2 regions of the Pontibacter sp. MBLB2868 genome follow, and region 2 is predicted to be linked to the other one. Evidence: riboswitches for the same ligand, from Rfam matches in the RefSeq annotation. Region 2 holds a riboswitch; the other holds the start of a gene.
The links. Region 2 has a riboswitch for S-adenosylmethionine ahead of ACSX1A_RS11545 (O-acetylhomoserine aminocarboxypropyltransferase/cysteine synthase family protein). Riboswitches for the same ligand answer to the same signal wherever they lie in the genome.
Positions count from the first base shown of each region.

Region 1: it holds a riboswitch for S-adenosylmethionine, as region 2 does, so the genes downstream of both, metH (methionine synthase) here and ACSX1A_RS11545 (O-acetylhomoserine aminocarboxypropyltransferase/cysteine synthase family protein) in region 2, are expected to answer to the same signal.

Region 1 covers NZ_CP196710.1:3,887,088-3,896,548, reverse strand. The annotation lists gene ACSX1A_RS16570 (ribonucleoside-diphosphate reductase small subunit) at 1-609, opposite strand, end outside; gene rplU (50S ribosomal protein L21) at 1,252-1,560, shown strand; gene rpmA (50S ribosomal protein L27) at 1,633-1,902, shown strand; SAM riboswitch class I at 2,161-2,270, shown strand; gene metH (methionine synthase) at 2,344-6,051, shown strand; gene metF (methylenetetrahydrofolate reductase [NAD(P)H]) at 6,160-7,113, shown strand; gene ACSX1A_RS16545 (cyclase family protein) at 7,189-7,944, opposite strand; gene ACSX1A_RS16540 (hypothetical protein) at 7,966-8,379, opposite strand; gene hemW (radical SAM family heme chaperone HemW) at 8,486-9,461, opposite strand, start outside.
Region 2 covers NZ_CP196710.1:2,711,411-2,720,871, forward strand. The annotation lists gene ACSX1A_RS11530 (hypothetical protein) at 1-109, opposite strand, end outside; gene ACSX1A_RS11535 (homoserine dehydrogenase) at 301-1,539, opposite strand; gene ACSX1A_RS11540 (homoserine O-acetyltransferase family protein) at 1,520-2,578, opposite strand; gene ACSX1A_RS11545 (O-acetylhomoserine aminocarboxypropyltransferase/cysteine synthase family protein) at 2,587-3,915, opposite strand; SAM riboswitch class I at 4,215-4,323, opposite strand; gene ACSX1A_RS11550 (SDR family oxidoreductase) at 4,631-6,073, shown strand; gene ACSX1A_RS11555 (phosphoribosylaminoimidazolesuccinocarboxamide synthase) at 6,291-7,247, shown strand; gene ACSX1A_RS11560 (STAS domain-containing protein) at 7,292-7,669, shown strand; gene ACSX1A_RS11565 (ribonuclease Z) at 7,685-8,602, shown strand; gene ACSX1A_RS11570 (heme-binding domain-containing protein) at 8,733-9,194, shown strand; gene ACSX1A_RS11575 (queuosine precursor transporter) at 9,338-9,461, shown strand, end outside.

The sequences.
Region 1 (9,461 bases), 1.2 Mb from region 2:
GGCAAAATCGCAGTGCAGGCCTTCGTCACGGCTGATAAGCTCGTTAGAGAATGTTAAACCAGGCATTAAGCCACGTTTCTTAAGCCAGAAGATTGAGCAGAAAGAGCCCGAGAAGAAGATACCCTCCACAGCCGCAAAAGCGATCAAACGCTCTACAAAATTCTCGCTGTTGATCCACTTTAATGCCCACTCCCCTTTTTTCTTCACGCAAGGCACCGTTTCAAGAGCATTGAACAAGTGGTCTTTCTCACTTTGCTTCTTTACATAGGTATCTATAAGGAGAGAGTATGTTTCAGAGTGGATATTCTCCATCATGATCTGGAAGCCATAAAAGCAACGTGCCTCCGGTAACTGCACCTCCTGCATGAAGTTAATGGCCAGGTTCTCGTTTACAATGCCATCAGAGGCTGCAAAGAAAGCAAGTACATGCGTGATAAAGTGTCGCTCACCATCATTAAGGCTTTCCCAATCTTTAAGATCCTGGCTCAGGTCAATCTCTTCAGCTGTCCAGAAACTGGCTTCTGCTTGTTTATACATCTGCCACACTGCATCGTTCTGAATCGGGAATAAGACAAAGCGGTTTGGGTTCTCTTGTAAAATTGGCTCCATAATCAATTAAATAAGCGTTTTATTGGTTGAAGGGGTAAGCATTTTGCTTAGAAAACACCCCATGGGATCAATTGTTCTGGGTAACACCTGGTAAGTGTAGCAGAATATCATGACTTCAAATATATAGAAATGAACTTGATTTCAGGGGTTAAAGTTGTTCAATTTATGCACACTTGGTTAACTGATTGGCTGTTTGATTATTACGCGTGTATAAACATGGTTATCCACATGAGTTATCAACTATATAGTTTTGTTATTATATTATTAAGAAACTATTAAATATATGTTAGATGCCTTTTTTGGTGTGTTATAAGCGTTTTGTGTCAGATTTGCCTGCGATTCAGGAGTTTTATTTTGCTTTTAATGAGGCGCAATGGGTAAGGAATGTAAATGCACCCAGAGATTTACACAGGTGGTGTGGAAAATGTGGATTACTAAGTGGCGCCGTATCGTGTTAATCCTGAGGTGTTTCTGTGGTTTTTTAACAGGTGCTTCAAATATGCATGTAGATGTCAACAATGTTATCCACATAAATATGTGTAAGTGTTGGCTCTGTTTTTACAAATTATAAAACAAGCCTTTGCATAATTAAAATATGTACCGTACTTTTGCAGACTAATTTTAAATTATACATTGAAGCTGATGTACGCAATTGTAGAAATCGCAGGTCAACAGACCAAAGTAGAGAACGGCAAGTTCATCTACGCTAACAAGCTTTCCGGCAATGAGGGTGACGCCGTTGAGTTCACCAATGTTCTTCTTACTGATGATAATGGCACTGTAACACTTGGTGCTCCTTTCGTTAGCGGTGTTAAAGTGGTTGGTAAAATCCTTGGCAACGTGAAAGGCGACAAAGTGATCGTTTTCAAAAAGAAGAGAAGAAAAGGATACCGTAAGAAGAATGGTCACCGCCAGCACTTCACAAAGGTCCTGATCGAGAGCATTGGTTAAGCAGTAAGAAGAAATTAATCGAAGAATCTTTTCAGGGGACGCCCCCGCTAACCTGAACTAAATTTTAAAAAAATGGCACACAAAAAAGGAGCTGGTAGTTCTAATAACGGCCGCGAGTCGCATTCTAAACGACTAGGTGTTAAGATTTACGGTGGCCAGGATATCATCGCTGGTAACATCATTGTAAGACAAAGAGGTACTGCGCATCACCCAAGCGCTAACGTAGGCATGGGTAAAGACCACACACTATTTGCGTTGGTTGATGGCATCGTATCTTTCAGAAAAGGTAAGAAGAACCGTTCTTACGTTTCTGTAATTCCTAAGGTAGAAGCAGAAGCTTAATTCCAGGCACTGTTGATGCAATAAAAAAGGGATGCCGAAAGGTGTCCCTTTTTTTATTTAAAGTTGGTTTTACTGCAACCGCCCTTTTTAGAGGACGTATATACTATCATAGGGTCGGATTCGCTAATAAGCGAAAAAGATTCTATAGGAAAGGGACACTTATAGTGTCCCTTTCTGTTTATATATACTTATAGCATGAAAAAAGGCGTCCGGAGCAACAAAATTTTGTATTTACCGGATATGTATATAATTTACAGCTTCTTATCAAGAAAGACCGAGGGATAGGGCCCGATGACGTCTTAGCAACCTTGTTAAAGCCTGGTGCTAATTCCCTTCCAATCGCAAAAAGCGTCTGGAAAAGATAAGAATGTCCATCCTCCCGGCAGGGTGTCCTTCTTGATAAGCTAATGCAGAAGACTTACGAGAAGAAAGACACCGGACATGAAGCACAACCATCCTATTCATCAACTGCTGAAAGAACGCATCCTAGTGCTTGACGGCGCTATGGGCACCATGATTCAGCGTTACAAGCTAACAGAAGAAGATTTCAGGGGCGAACGTTTTAATGATCATCCAGGTGATTTGAAAGGTAACAATGACCTGCTTTCAATTACCCGCCCCGATATCATTAAATCCATACATGCCGAGTATTTAGAGGCCGGAGCTGATATTGTAGAAACAAATACTTTCAGCGGCACCAGTATAGCCATGGCCGATTATCACCTGGAAGACCTGGTGTATGAACTGAATTACGAATCAGCAAAAATAGCGCGTGAGGCAGCAGATGAAATAGAGGCAAAAGTGGCTGGCAGACCCCGCTTTGTGGCAGGTGCCATTGGCCCGACAAACCGGACCGCTTCCCTCTCTCCGGACGTAAATAACCCCGGATACCGCGCCGTTACCTTTGACCAGCTGGTAGAGGCATACTATGAGCAGGTGCGTGGTTTAGTTGATGGTGGTGCCGATCTGCTGCTGGTAGAGACAGTATTCGACACCCTGAACTGTAAAGCCGCCCTGTTTGCCATACAGCAGTACGTGCAGGATGGTGGTAAAGAGCTTCCGATCATGGTATCCGGTACTATTACCGATGCCAGTGGCCGTACCCTGTCCGGCCAAACAGTGGAAGCCTTCTGGAACTCTATCGCGCATGCAAACATCTTAAGTGTTGGCTTTAACTGTGCACTGGGTGCCCGCCAACTAAAAACCCATATACAGGAGTTGGCGCGTATCTCTGACTGTTACATCAGCGCCTACCCAAATGCCGGTTTGCCCAATGCCTTTGGCGGCTATGACGAAACAGCCGAGCAGATGGGGGGTATCGTGGAGGAGTACCTGAAGGAAGGCCTGGTAAACATTCTTGGTGGTTGTTGTGGCACTACGCCTATGCACACCAGAGTTATCTCCGATCTTGTTCAAAAGTATAAGCCGCACATTCCCTCCCCGGTTCCCCCTCTCCCACGTTACAGCGGCCTCGAACCCCTCACCATCACCCCTGAAACACTATTTGTAAATATTGGCGAACGAACCAACGTGACAGGTTCTAAAAAATTCTCGCGCCTGATCGTGAATGGAGAATTTGAAGAAGCCCTATCGGTAGCGCAGCAGCAGGTAGAAGGCGGGGCGCAGATCATTGATGTGAATATGGATGAAGGGATGCTCGATTCGGAGCAGGCCATGACGAACTTTCTTAACCTGATAGCTTCCGAACCGGACATTTCCAGGTTGCCAATTATGATCGACTCCTCTAAATGGAGCGTGATCGAAGCTGGATTGAAGTGTGTACAAGGAAAAAGCATTGTTAACTCCATCAGCTTAAAAGAAGGCGAAGATGCTTTCAGGAAACTGGCCCGCAAGGTGCGGCAGTATGGAGCCGCTGTGGTAGTAATGGCTTTTGATGAGCAGGGGCAGGCAGATACGCTGCCGCGTCGCATTGAGATCTGCGAGCGCTCTTACCGCATACTGGTTGATGAGGTTGGCTTCCCGCCCCAGGATATCATTTTTGACCCGAACATACTGGCTATTGCCACAGGTATAGAAGAGCATAATAACTATGCCGTTGATTACATTGAGGCGGTAAAGTGGATAAAAGCCAACCTGCCGCACGCACAGGTAAGCGGCGGTGTAAGTAACCTGTCTTTCTCCTTCCGGGGTAACGATGCCGTACGTGAGGCCATGCACACCGTTTTCCTGTATCATGCGATCCAGGCTGGTATGGACATGGGAATTGTGAACGCAGGCATGCTTGGCATTTATGAAGAAGTTCCGGAAGAACTCCGTGATCTTATTGAAGACGTCATCTTTAACCGTCATCCTGAAGCTACCGAGAAACTGGTGGCCTACGCTGAAACGATCAGAGGAAAAGGTAAAACAGCTACAGCAGCTGACAGTGCCTGGCGCGAGGCCCCTGTGGAAGAGCGTTTAAAACATGCGCTGGTAAAAGGTATTGTAGAGTACATTGAAGAGGATACTGAGGAAGCCCGTCAGAAAGCTGCCAAAACCCTTGATGTGATCGAGGGTCCGCTGATGGCAGGGATGTCTGTTGTCGGAGATCTGTTTGGGGCAGGTAAGATGTTCCTGCCGCAGGTGGTGAAAAGTGCCCGTGTCATGAAAAAGTCTGTAGCTTACCTGCTGCCGTACATGGAGGCGGAGAAGGCCGGCTCCTCCTCTTCTTCGCAAGGTAAAATACTGATGGCTACTGTAAAGGGTGATGTACACGATATCGGGAAGAATATTGTGGGTGTTGTGTTGGCTTGCAATAATTATGAGGTAATAGACCTGGGCGTGATGGTGCACCTGGATACGATTCTGACGGAAGCCCAAAAGCAGCAGGTAAATATTATCGGCTTAAGTGGTTTGATCACGCCATCTTTGGATGAAATGGTGTATGTGGCGCAGGAGATGGAGCGACGAGGCATGAAAATTCCGTTGCTGATAGGTGGGGCTACTACTTCGCGGGTTCATACGGCTGTAAAAATAGCGCCGCAATACAGTGGGCCGGTTGTGCACGTGCATGATGCTTCACGTAGTGTAACGGTAGTGAGCAGCTTGCTTGGCAGTAACAAAGAAAGCTACATAGCTGAGATAAAAGCAGAGTATGAGAAGCTGCGCGAAGATCACCATAACCGAACCAAAGACCGTGCTTTTGTAAGTATAAAAGATGCTCGTACGAACAAGTTTAAAGTAGACTGGCAAACTACACAGCCAACAAAACCAAGCTTTATCGGCAACAAAACATTTATGAACTATCCGCTCTCTGAGATCATTCCTTTCATCGACTGGACACCGTTCTTCCATACCTGGGAGCTGAAGCGGCAGTACCCGAAAATTCTTAACGACCCTGAGCTGGGTGCAGAAGCAACCAAACTGTTTGCTGATGCGCAGGAAATGTTGAAAGATATTGTGGAAAAGCAGTTGCTGGAAGCGCGTGCCGTCGTTGGGTTTTACCCTGCCAACGTAGAGGCTGATGACACCATTGAAGTATACGCTGATGATGCACGTGAAAACGTTGTCACTGAGTTTCATACGCTGAGGCAGCAGGGGAAGAAGGGGGGCAATGTGCCTAACCTGGCCTTCTCTGATTTTATAGCCCCTAAAGACACAGACCTGCCAGACTACATAGGAGGCTTTGTCGTGTCGGCTGGATTTGGCATCGAGAAGCTGCTGGAGCAATATGAAGCCGAGCACGATGACTATAAATCCATTATGGTAAAAGCGCTGGCAGATCGTCTGGCCGAAGCATTTGCAGAACTGATGCACCAGAAGGTGCGCCGTGAGCTCTGGGGATATGCACCGGAAGAGCAACTGGACAATGAAGGTCTGATAAAGGAGCAGTACAGAGGGATTCGACCGGCACCGGGTTATCCGGGTTGCCCGGACCACACCGAAAAGGTTACGCTGTTTAACCTGCTTGATGCAGAAAGAACGTCAGGGGTTATACTTACCGAAAACCTGGCGATGTACCCGGCGGCCTCAGTAAGCGGCTTATACTTTTCGCACCCTGAGTCGCGCTATTTTGGTTTGGGCAAGATTGGTGAAGACCAGGTGGCTGATATTGCACAGCGCAAGAATATGCCAAAAGAAGGGCTGGAGCGCTGGCTGTCTCCGAACCTGAATTACGAGCCAAAACCGGTAACGCAGCAGGCAGTTTAATTACCGCACTATACTTACCAAAAGGCTGACAGGCTTACAAAAAGGGTAGTTGGACCCGGCAATAAAACCAACATCTGGATAGTTGAAGCACTTAATCAATATATAAATTTGAAAGTAACAGAGCATTTCAAGAACAGCGACAAGACCTTGTTTACCCTGGAGGTATTGCCGCCTTTAAAAGGAGAAAACCTGAAGAGTCTGTTTAACCACATTGATCCGCTGATGGAGTTTAAGCCTCCTTTTGTAGATGTTACCTACCATAGGGAAGAATACATTTATAAGCAGCGTGAGAATGGTTTGCTTGAAAAACGCACTACGCGCAAACGCCCTGGCACAGTGGGGATTTGTGCGGCCATACAAAACCACTATAAAGTAGACACGGTGCCGCACCTGATCTGTGGCGGCTTTAGCAAAGAGGAAACGGAAAACGCACTGATAGACCTGCACTTTTTAGGAATTGATAATGTGCTTGTATTGCGCGGCGATTGTGTGAAGAGCGAGCAGCGGTTCATGCCGGAGCCAGGCGGCCACAACTATGCCTCAGAGTTAATTGAGCAGGTAGTGCGCATGAACAATGGTTGTTACCTGGACGATGAGCAGGCATTTAATAACGGCACAGATTTTTGTGTAGGCGTGGCGGGCTACCCGGAAAAGCATTTTGAGTCGCCGAACATGAAATCCGATTTGCGTTGGCTTAAGAAGAAGATCGATCTGGGTGCTGAATACATTGTTACCCAGATGTTCTTTGACAACCAAAAATACTTCGACTTTGTACATCGCTGCCGGGAAGAAGGTATAACCGTGCCTATTATTCCGGGCATAAAGCCACTTACTACTAAATCCCAACTTACTGTTCTGCCAAGTTTTTTTCATATAGAAATCCCCTGCGAACTGGCAGAAGCTGTAGAAGACTGTGCTGATAACAAAGCGGCTGCCCAGGTTGGCGTAGAGTGGGCCATACAGCAGTCTAAAGAGCTAATGGCATTTGGCGTGCCCTGCCTGCACTATTACTCAATGGGAAAATCTGAATCGGTACGAAAAGTGGCGCAGGCGCTATTTTAAAGAATTACTTCCTACACTTACACTACTACTAAACCTAACTAACCGAAGGCTGGGGCATTAGCTCCAGCCTAAATTTTAGTGTAAGCGATACAGGACAGGCTTGCTGGGGCTGGCATCCAGCTGCAGGCTTGTGATTTGGATATTGAGCAGGTAAAGCCCATCCGAAATATGGTTTGGCACAAAGAGGAGTTCCGTAATAGTTGAGCCGTAGCGGGTATTGTAAGGATACTGCCAGAAAGCGTGATGGCACAGTAACTTACCTTCATCCGATTCCCGGTCAACGGAAGGCAGGTCGAGCAGGAGGTGTTCCACATCATGGTCTGCCAGGAAAGCACCGATGCGGTGGTCCAGGTAAGGAGGATTTGTTCCGGAGTAGTGCCTTGTAAGCTTGTGGTCCGGGTTTGGTAATGTACGGATAACGACTGCCTCAGGTACCATGCCCGTTAAATGCCGCTGCACGTCTTCCAGCACCACTATCTCATCTCCGTTTTCAAGCCCCTGCGGTTGTACGGTTATAAGCTGCGCAACAAAAAGGAAGCGCTTCAGGCAATTATGAATGGTGGCGTTTGGATCAGCGGCTATATGGCCGTAGCACTCGGTATGGGTGCCGTTGCCATGCGGTGTTACATGAATCCGCTTATAATTGGTTGATCCCCCTTCTGCTACACTTCCAACAAAATCACCTACCCTTATTGTCTCAAACTCAGCAGGCTCAGCCCAGAAGCATTCCGGTTGCAGGGGCTGGTCGTGCAGCGGCATGGAGATGTCGAGTGGTTCGAGCGGGTTAAAAGTATAAGTTCTGTTGTTGTAAGTGATAGAAGCTGATGTCATACAGGCGTGCTAAATTAATTTTTACGAAGTCAACAGCCAGTTTAAAGCCTCCTCTTCTTCTGCAAAATTCTTGAAGGAGTAATTTAAGTGAACCATAGCTTCTGCTCTTGTCATAACAGATTCTAAGGCTATATGATGAAAAAGGTTTGCAGGTAATATGCGTGCTAATTTCTTAACAGGAGTCTGTGATAAGGTGTTATAATAAAAAGTAGCAAGCCATTCTTTTGATTCAGTTTTAAGCGCGCTTAACTTTTTTGCATTTGCCAGCACCATTTCTATCTCATGATTAATCAGGACTTGCTTTAATTGCATTGCCCCCTCTTTTAACTCTTCATCAGTTACATGCCGTAACCACTCCGTTTTAGCCAGAGCCTTGGCAGTATCTACTTCAATTTTAAAGAATTCAGAGGTATAAATAGTTTCTAGCTTTAGCATTCGGAATTACAAAGTGATTATAAACAGCAATTCTGTTTTATGAGAGACATGGGTTGTGTAAATATAAAGACTTAAAGCAAATTTCAGAACTTCATTAACGAAGCCTCTATTTTAACAGATCCAGTGTGATCTGGTCAGCTAATAATTTGCCTTTGTCTGTTAGGTAAAGCGTATCATCCAGTATCTTAGCCAACCCCTTTTCACTTAACTGCAGAAGGTACGGTTTGTGCACCAGTGTAAGATCATAGTCATGTTCCTCGCGCATCCTTTTTAGATCACAACCCCAGGTAGTGCGCAGGCTGGTAAGCAGATAGTCATTCGCCTGGTCTGCCAGGGTAAGCTCCTCTTTCTCAAAAGGAACAATGCCCTCCTGAACGGCATCTACATACTTCTTGTTATGGGACACATTGTACTGACGCGAAGAACCGTTAAAAGAGTGCGCGCTTGGCCCCACGCCGAGGTAATATACGCCACGCCAGTAATTACTGTTATGCCGGGATTCATACCCGGGCTGGCAGAAGTTGGATATTTCGTACTGCACAAAGCCATGTTGCCGCATTTGCTCCAGTAACATCTCAAACTGCTGTGCTGTAAATTCATCTTCTGCGGGGATAAACTTCCCTTTTTTGCTCCAGCGACCTAAAGCAGTATCAGGTTCAATGGTAAGGGCATAGCAGGAAACGTGCTGCACCCCCAACGAAAAGAGGGTACTCAGGTCTTGTTGCCATGTGCTGTGGTCGGGCGCTGGTATGCCGTAAATCAGGTCAACGGTTATATTATCAAACCCAGCCTGCTGTGCATCTTTTACACACTGCAGGCTCTCTGTAGCGTTATGTGCGCGGTTCATGAGCTGCAGGTGCGGCTCATGGAAAGACTGGAGCCCAATGCTCAACCTGTTTATGCCGGCTGTTCTTAGCATTTGTAGCTTATCTGGTGTCAGGTCATCCGGGTTTGCCTCCAAGGTGATCTCTGCATCATCAGAAACTTTAAATAGTCGCTTAGTTGTTGCTAAAAGCAGCTGCAGTTCGTCCTGGTTTAGCAATGAAGGGGTTCCTCCTCCAAAATAAATACTATGTACAGGC
Region 2 (9,461 bases):
TAGGATCGAAGCGCACATTCCTGATAGGTGATCCGTTATCCTGCCTGCAACTGGAGAAGGCGGCAATAACAAGTATATATAAAAAGAGGGGTATAATTTTTCTGACCATTATCGTACAATTTAATCATCAACACATAATTGTTGTACGAGCACTTTTAGCTTAAAGCTACAATTTCAACTAGCAATTTTACACCGCTTCAGCCCTTTAAACATAGAATTATACATTTAATGAGATATTTAAATGATTTACCGCTTTTATTTTTTAAAATTTTGTTGCTTAAACTTTACCTGTAACTATACCTACAGAATAGCTTCTTTCTCATAACACGACGCTTTTATGACTGCTTCAGGGGTAACATTTTCAGGAAGCAGTGCAATAAAAGCTTTAGCTCTAATCAGTTCTTTCTGCAACTCATTCAGATTTCTGCGCTTCACAAATCCTATAAGTTGTAACTCTTCCGGGTTTACACCAAATGAGGTTACTTCATTCCACTTAATATTTGTCAGAAACAGATCGCTGGGCATGCGAATATATACCTGTAACAGTGTATCCGGGTCGGTAGCAACAGCAGGCTTGTATTTCGGATAAGTATAACGATAACCATTCAGAGCAGCCGAAACATCCGCCCAAACAGCAGAGCCGGTTGGGTAGCTCCCCGCGCCTTTGCCTTTCAAAAACTGATCACCTGCAAATTTTGCCTGTATCTGTACACCATTATACTCGTCCTGCACATGATAAAGCTCATCCGAAGGAAAGACGAATGTTGGAAGTACCTGCACTTCAAGCTGCTCCTCGGTAGTAACCCTGGCAGAAGCAACCAGTCGGATACGAGCTCCAAGCTTTTGTGCCAACACTATATCTTTTGCAGTGATAGTGTCTATACCAAAACATAGCACATGGTCAGGCTGCACAAAAACTCCGAACGCATGTGCTGCTATCAGGCATATTTTATGAAGCGCATCATATCCCTGCACATCCATAGCCGGATCAGCTTCAGCAAAACCCAGTTCCTGTGCCTGAACCAAGGCAGCTTCGTAAGTGCTTCCATCCGTGTCCAGCCTGGATAGTATGTAGTTAGAAGAGCCATTCAAAATACCGCGCACCTGTAATAAAGGCTCGGTGCCGTAGTAGGCTTCCAGGGTCCTAAGTATAGGTATACTGCCACAAACAGCCGCCTCATACAACAGCCTGCCGCCATAGTGCTTTTGCAGTGCTACTAGCTCCGGCAGGTTTTCTGCCACTACTTTTTTGTTTGCTGAAACTACGGTTTTACCGGCTTTCAGTGCCTGTCTAATCAGTATAAGCGCCTCAGCCGGGTCGTTGATCAACTCTGTCAGGATAAGGAGGGAGTCATCCTGCAACAACTCCTGCGGATCATAAGTGAAAGCGGAGGCAGGAAGGGAGCGGGCTTTTCCCTTGTCCCGCACACAAATTCTGGCAACCTCCATTTGGCGGTTATACTGCAGCACATCATATAGCCCTTGGCCTACACAGCCAAAGCCAAGTATACCTATTCTGTTAGTAAGCATGTTTCTCATAGTTTAGTGCTTGAATATTTTCGGCTTCATAAAACGTAGAGATCGCCTTTGTTAACTGATCGCACTCTACTAAAAACCCATCGTGTCCGTAATCAGACTTGATCAAATAAAAAGCGGAGCCAGGCACCTGCTCATGTAAATATTGTTGCTCCTGCACCGGAAACAACAGATCTGAATCTACGCCAACAAACAAAGTTTTCGCTTTCAGGTGCGCGAGTGCTTTCACGATTCCCCCTCTACCACGACCAATGTTATGAGAGTCCATTACTTTGGAGAGCAGCCAATAGGTATAGGCGTTAAACCTGCCGGCCAGCTTCTCTCCCTGGTACTCCTGGTAAGTTGATGCTCTAAAATTATCAGTTATGCTGTTGCCTGGTTCTTGCTGGGTTTGCTCATAGGTGTTATAGTGCCTGTAGGAAAGCATTGCTATGGCTCTGGCCGTTTTCAGTCCTTCAAGACCTGCTGTTTTACTGTACTCAGCCCAGGTTGGATCCAGACGGATAGCCATGCGCTGGCTTTCATTAAAAGCAATACCCCACGCCGAATGACGCGCATTGGATGCAACATGCACCAATCGCTTAAATACTTCGGGTCTTTGCAAAGCCCACTCCAGCGCCTGCTGCCCTCCCAACGAACCGCCAATCAGGGTATGCACCTGCGTTACCGCCAGGTCCTGGCGCAGCAGATCAAAAGCAGCCACAATATCACGGTTGGTCAGTTGCGGAAAGTCATGGAAGTATGGTTTTAATGTGTTTGGATTAACAGACAGCGGACCAGTTGAACCATAGCACCCGCCCAGGGTATTTGCACAGATCACAAACCAATCGGCTGGATCAAAAAGTTTTCCTTTTCCAAACAACTCTCCCCACCAATCGGTAAATTCAGAGTTGCCTGTAAGGGCATGGCAGACCCATATCACATTATTACGGTTGCTGTTGAGGTAGCCATAGGTAGTATAAGCCAACTGGAAGCCGGGGAGTGTGGTCCCGGACTCCAGCTGAAACTGTTGCTGATAGTGGAAAGTATGTTGCTCAAGCATGACTATGTTTAACTTAAAATCGCTTCCGGCTCGGTAATCCGTACCTGCGCAAAAGCCTGTTCAAAATCTGCTTTGATATCGTTTATATGTTCTATACCGGCAGACACACGGAGTAGAGTCGGGTCTACTCCTGCATTTATCTGTTCGGTATCGCTTAGTTGTTGATGTGTAGTAGAAGCCGGGTGAATGATAAGGGTTTTAGCATCACCCACATTGGCCAGATGGCTTACAAGTGTCAGGCTATTTACAAATTTCTCTGCCTGTTTCTTATCACCCTTTATCTTAAAGGACAGAACACCTCCGAAACCTCGTTTCAGATACTTTTTAGCCAGTTTATGATAGTTGCTGCTCTCCAGCCCCGGATAATTAACCGACTCTACCAGTTCATGCTGTTCCAGCCACTTTGCCAGTTCCAGCGCATTTTGTACTGTTCTGTCAACACGCAGCGAGAGTGTTTCCAGGCCTTGCAGCAGCAGGAAAGAGTTGAATGGGCTAAGCGCCGGGCCAAAATCACGTAATCCTTCCACACGTGCCCGAATGGCAAAAGCAATGTTTCCGAAAGGCCCGTCAGCACCAAATACCTCCCAAAAATTAAGCCCGTGGTAACCATCAGATGGCTCAGAAAACTGTGGAAACTTACCATTGCCCCAGTTAAAATTGCCGCCATCCACAATCACACCGCCAATACTGGTACCGTGCCCTCCTATCCATTTTGTTGCAGACTCCACAACCACATTGGCGCCATGTTCCAATGGTCTGAACAGATATCCTCCTGCCCCAAAAGTATTATCAACTACCAGCGGAATCTCATACTTCTGCGCCAATGCTGCAATCGCCTCAAAATCCGGAATGTTAAACCTTGGGTTTCCAATAGTTTCCACGTAGATCGCCTTTGTATTTTCATCTATGTGTTCTTCAAAGCTATTTACTGCATCGTCTTTAGCAAATCGTACTTCAATTCCCAAGCGCTTAAATGCCACTTTAAACTGGTTATAAGTACCGCCATACAAGAAACCGGTGGAAACAAAATTATCTCCGGCCTGCAGGATGTTGTTTAGGGCAATGAACTGTGCCGCCTGACCAGACGCTACTGCTACTGCTGCTACGCCTCCTTCCAGTGCCGCAACACGCTTTTCGAACACATCTGTAGTTGGATTCATGATGCGGGTATAAATATTCCCAAACTCTTTCAGGGCAAACAGGTTAGCGCCATGTTCAGCGTTTTTGAAAGTATAGGAAGTTGTCTGGTAAATTGGCACAGCACGCGATTGTGTGGTGGGATCTACTTCCTGGCCAGCGTGTAGCTGCAATGTTTCGAAATGCAATGGTGTTGACATGATAGTTTAATTATAAATTTGGAGATAAAATATACAATGGAATAAAGACAGGACTAACTGCAGGTATGCGTTGAGGTATACAACAGACGCAGGTCTGCAGAAAAGCCATTAAGTGCTAAAATGTGGGATCTAGGCTAGCAACAACAGCAAGCCATCATGCGCATGGGCTTGCACATGTTTAAAGTACGCTGCATGCAAAGCGCAACGAAAAACAGCGTGAGTTTACCAACCAAGGATGTTGGTAACGGTACTACTAAAAAATGTTCTGTGTGATTGATTCCCTTTTTCATAAACGTATCAATTTATATTCTTCCGGATAATCCGGAATCAGGAATTAGCACCTTTTACCACGTTGGTTAGGTTGCTAGCGCTTCACAGAGCCTGTCTCTCCGCGCTTCTTTATAAATCAATTTTCCGTGTAGGGATAACTGACTTGATGTTGCAAGTATACGCCAGCAAATTTTAAAAAGCCAAAAATAATTTCAAGTATTTTTCTGAATGTTTTCTTCCGTAAAAAGTATAAATCGTTAAAAATTCATAATCACAATAATACCTTTTCTAACAGATAATTGGCTCCTCCATCATCTGCTTATCTTTACTTAAAGCGCCAGATATCCCTGTTATCATAAAACTTACAAACATGTAGGCGCACCAGCTGTTGGAAAGTATAATTAGCACCTCCTAAAGAGGTTTTTTCTCGTTTTAAGTAACAACTATGAAGATATTGCTGACAGGTGCCAACGGATATATCGGAAAACGGCTCCTGCCTCTTTTGGTAGAGCAGGGACATGAAGTCACATGCCTTGTCCGGGACCCGAGGCGATTCGGATTACCCGCCACACTTAAAGAAAAAGTCCAAGTTGAAAAAGGTGATCTTTTAGACCTTAACTCGCTAAAAAACTTACCACCTGACATAGATACTGCCTATTATCTGGTGCACTCGATGGGTGGTGACGGGAAAGATTTCTCTAAAATGGAGGACCAGGCAGCAAGAAATTTTACGGTTTCCCTGAACACGACTTCTGCAAAACAAATCATTTACCTGAGCGGAATCGCCAATGTAGGCAACCTGTCTACGCATCTTTCCTCCAGGTTGCATGTTGAGGATGTTTTAGCAGAAGCAAAAGCAAGCCTGACAGTATTACGTGCAGCCATCATCATAGGCTCAGGCAGTGCCTCGTTCGAAATATTACGTGATCTGGTTGAGAAACTACCTGTAATGATAACCCCCAAATGGCTAAAGTCCAAGTGCCAGCCAATTGGCATCCGGGACGTTATTTTTTACCTCACACAAGTGCAGGGCGATCAGCGTTTTTATGGTAAAAGCTTTGAGATCGGCGGTCCGGAGGTAATGACATATAAAGAAATGATCCTGAGGTTTGCCAAACTTCGTGGTCTGAAACGATACATTATTTCAGTACCCGTGCTCACCCCCCGGCTCTCCTCCTACTGGCTATACTTCGTGACCAGCACCAGCTTCAGCCTGGCCAGAAACCTGGTGGACAGCCTCCGAAACGATGTTGTGGTGATAGATCATTCTATTGAAAATTTAATCCCACATCATTGCCTCACTTTTGATCAGGCTATTAAACTGGCATTTAGCCGGATTGAGCAAAACATGGTGGTATCCAGTTGGAAGGATGCTTTGGTAAGCGGAAACATGCACCTGAACTACATGGATTTTGTACAGATACCCGAACATGGAGTGCTTACGGATAAAAAACGTAGAAAATTTAACAGACCTGTGGATGAAGTACAGCAGAACATCTGGCGCATCGGGGGTGAGCGCGGCTGGTATAAAACAGACTTTTTGTGGCGTATCAGAGGGCTGCTCGATAAAATGGTAGGTGGTGTGGGCCTCAGGCGGGGCAGGCGGAGCCCTTATGACCTTAAAGCCGGCGACACCCTGGATTTCTGGCGGGTACTGGTAGCCGACGAACAACAAAGACGCTTGCTGCTATACGCCGAGATGAGACTACCTGGTGAGGCCTGGCTTCAATTTAAGATATGCGAAGAGGCTGATGGAAACTATCTGGAACAACTAGCTGCTTATAGACCGAATGGCTTAATCGGACGATTATATTGGTATGCTGTACTGCCTTTCCATTCCATCATATTTGGTGGCATGATCGAGAATATTATCGACTACAGAAAATAAGTTCTCCCGATAATATTACTGATACAATATTCATCTGAAATTACAATTAATAGGTTCTTAAGTATAAAACTAAAAGCTATTCTCTTAGTATACTCCTATATATTTTTCAGCCTATGTTTAAGGCGCTTTAGTTGAAACAAGTTTTTGAAAATCCAATATTATTTCCTGCCCTATAATTTAATAGTTAACTTTGCTCCTCGATAACCCATCAGACCTAATGGAGGCTATAAAAGAAACCAACTTCTCCTTTCCTGGCCAGACCGGCTTTTACAGGGGCAAAGTCCGTGATGTTTATTATTTTAATGACAGGCTTGCCATTGTGGCAACGGACCGTATCTCAGCTTTTGATGTAGTGCTGCCGCGGGCAATACCTTATAAAGGGCAGGTCCTGAACCAAATTGCCAGCTTAAACTTAAAAGCCACTTCAGATATTGTTCCAAACTGGGTCATTACTACTCCTGATCCTAATGTAACCATCGGTTATCACTGCGAACCATTTAAGGTGGAAATGGTGATCCGGGGCTACCTGGCAGGCCATGCCTGGCGTGAGTATAAAGCAGGAAAGCGCAGCGTGTGTGGTGTAACTTTACCCGAAGGGCTGAAAGAAAATGATAAGCTTCCGGAGCCGATCATTACACCAACCACCAAAGCTGACGAAGGACACGATGAGGATATATCGAGAGAAGAAATTTTAGCGAAAGGATTTGTATCCGAACAAGATTACCTTAAATTAGAGCGTTATACGCGCGAGTTGTTTGCTCGGGGCACTGAGCTGGCACAGCAGCAGGGCCTTATATTGGTAGATACAAAGTATGAGTTCGGTAAGCACAAGGGAGAAGTGTATTTGATAGATGAAATTCACACTCCTGATTCTTCCCGTTACTTTTACAGCGAAGGCTATGCAGAACGGCAGGCAGCTAATGAGCCACAACGCCAGCTTTCGAAGGAATTTGTTAGGCAGTGGTTAATTGAGAATGGTTTTCAGGGACAGGAAGGCCAGCAAATACCAGAAATGACTGACAAAATAGTAGCCGGAATATCGGAGCGCTATATAGAGTTGTTCGAAGTATTTACAGGCAGGAATTTCCAAAAAGAAAACTATCAAAATGCTCTCAAACGAATTGAAGAGCAGGTAAAAGAAAACATTTTTAGTACCAATGATTACAATATTTAAAGTAGATTTGGTACATTTGCTTTTAAATCCTTATAGGTAGATCTATGAAGTACACGATTGACAAGAAAGAAAACTACACTATTATCACGATAGATGAGAAGAAGTTAGATACTTCTATCGCACCCGATTTAAAGTCAGAGTTCGTGAAGTTGAATGCTGAAGGGATCACAAACCTGATTCTTGACCTAAGCAACGTTAAATATACTGACTCCTCAGGCCTCAGCTCCATTCTGATAGCAAACCGCCTTTGCAACTCATCAAACGGATTATTAATTATGACAGGGCTTCAGGATCATGTTATGAAGCTGATCACTATCTCTAAGCTTGAGTCAGTTTTAAATATCCTGCCTACTGTAGAGGAGGCAATCGACCGTGTATTCCTGCACGAGATCGAGCAGGATCTTACTAACAAAGAAGACTAGCTATAGCCGCCTATTGTGGATTTCGAACTCAGAATATTAGGCAGTTCGTCGGCCACACCATCGGCAAACAGACATCATACCGCCCAGATCTTAACCATTGGTAATCAATACCACCTGATCGACTGTGGCGAAGGAACTCAAATGCAGCTGATGCTTTACAAAATAAAGCATCAGCGCATTTCTAGCATCTACATCAGCCACCTGCACGGTGATCATTATTTTGGCTTGCCTGGCTTGCTCTCTACAATGCATTTGCAGGGCCGACAAGCACCTCTGCACCTCTTCGGACCTCCCGGCCTCTCAGAAATCTTAAGTTTACAACTGAAGTACTCCGGTACTAACCTGTGCTATAAGCTGGTTTTCCATGAGCTGGATACAAGCAGCTATAAAAAGATATTTGAAGACAAGCAGATCACGGTTCATACTGTTCCTATGGAGCATCGCATACCCTGCTGTGGCTTTTTGTTCCGTGAAAAGCAAAAACCTCGTCCGCTAATAAAAGATAAGCTGCCCGCTTTTTTAACACCACCACAGTTAGTACGCCTTAAGTGGGGCGAGGACATACAGGATGAGCAAGGCAATGTGCTGGTACAAAACCATGAGGTAACCATGGAACCCAAGCGAAGCCGTAGTTATGCATACTGCTCCGACAGCCGATATAAGCCAGACCTGCTCCCTTACCTCTGCAACTTAGACTTACTGTATCACGAGGCCACTTTTACGAACGAATTACGTGAACGTGCCGAGTACACATTCCATAGCACTGCCCGGCAGGCCGCAGAACTTGCCGCAGCTGCTCAGGTAAACCAACTAATTATTGGTCACTTTTCTGTCCGGTATAAGGACCTCACACCCTTGCTGGAAGAAGCCAAGGAGGTGTTTCCGCAGACAAACCTCGCCACGGAAGGAAGTGTTTTTAATGTGCAGGAGTAACCGGCCAATTCTTAAAAACTTTAACAAAAAGGGTTGTTTACAGGTTAATCAGATTAATTTCCTATATTTAATCCTGGAGCTTTGCCCCTTTTAGTATCGTTATCAGAATACATAAAGAGAAGTATAAAACATGATCAAGAATAAGTTATTTACGGTAACTGGTATTTTCACTGGATTGGCAGTGCTGTTTATTATTATGCAGTTTTTCCGCATTGATAAAACAAACCCACCTGTTGATCCTTCTAAAGAGTTTGCCATGCTAACCAACCCTCCACAGGATGTACAGCTTATCCTGCAGGAGTCATGCTACGACTGCCATTCCAACGAAACTACTTACCCGTGGTACTCAAATGTCGCACCTGCTTCCTGGTTCCTGAAGAACCATATTGACGAAGGTCGCCACCACCTTAATTTTTCTGAGTGGGGAGATTATACAGCGAAAAAAGCAAACCATAAGATAGAAGAGTCAATAGAGATGGTTGAGGAAGGAGAAATGCCCATGACTTCTTATACACTACTGCACCCTGAAGGAAGGCTCACCAAAACTGAAAAAGAAAAATTGCTTACCTGGTTCAGGTCCATCAAGAAGTAAGCATTTCTGAAAACAAATTGATCCTGAAAAACTTTTAAAGTATAGCTGTTGCTGCCATTGGCGCTAAAGCTATACTTTGTGCTTTAGCACTATCACAAGCAGCTTTATTCCGAAATATACCACACAAATCGGATGATCTTGAAATGGCTAACATAATTCCATCGCAGCACCAACGCGAGAAAAAGAGAACGCAGCTGTTCCTGGTTCTCAGCGGTATCTTTATTTCCAATGCTCTTCTGGCTGAACTAATTGGCGTAAAGATATTTT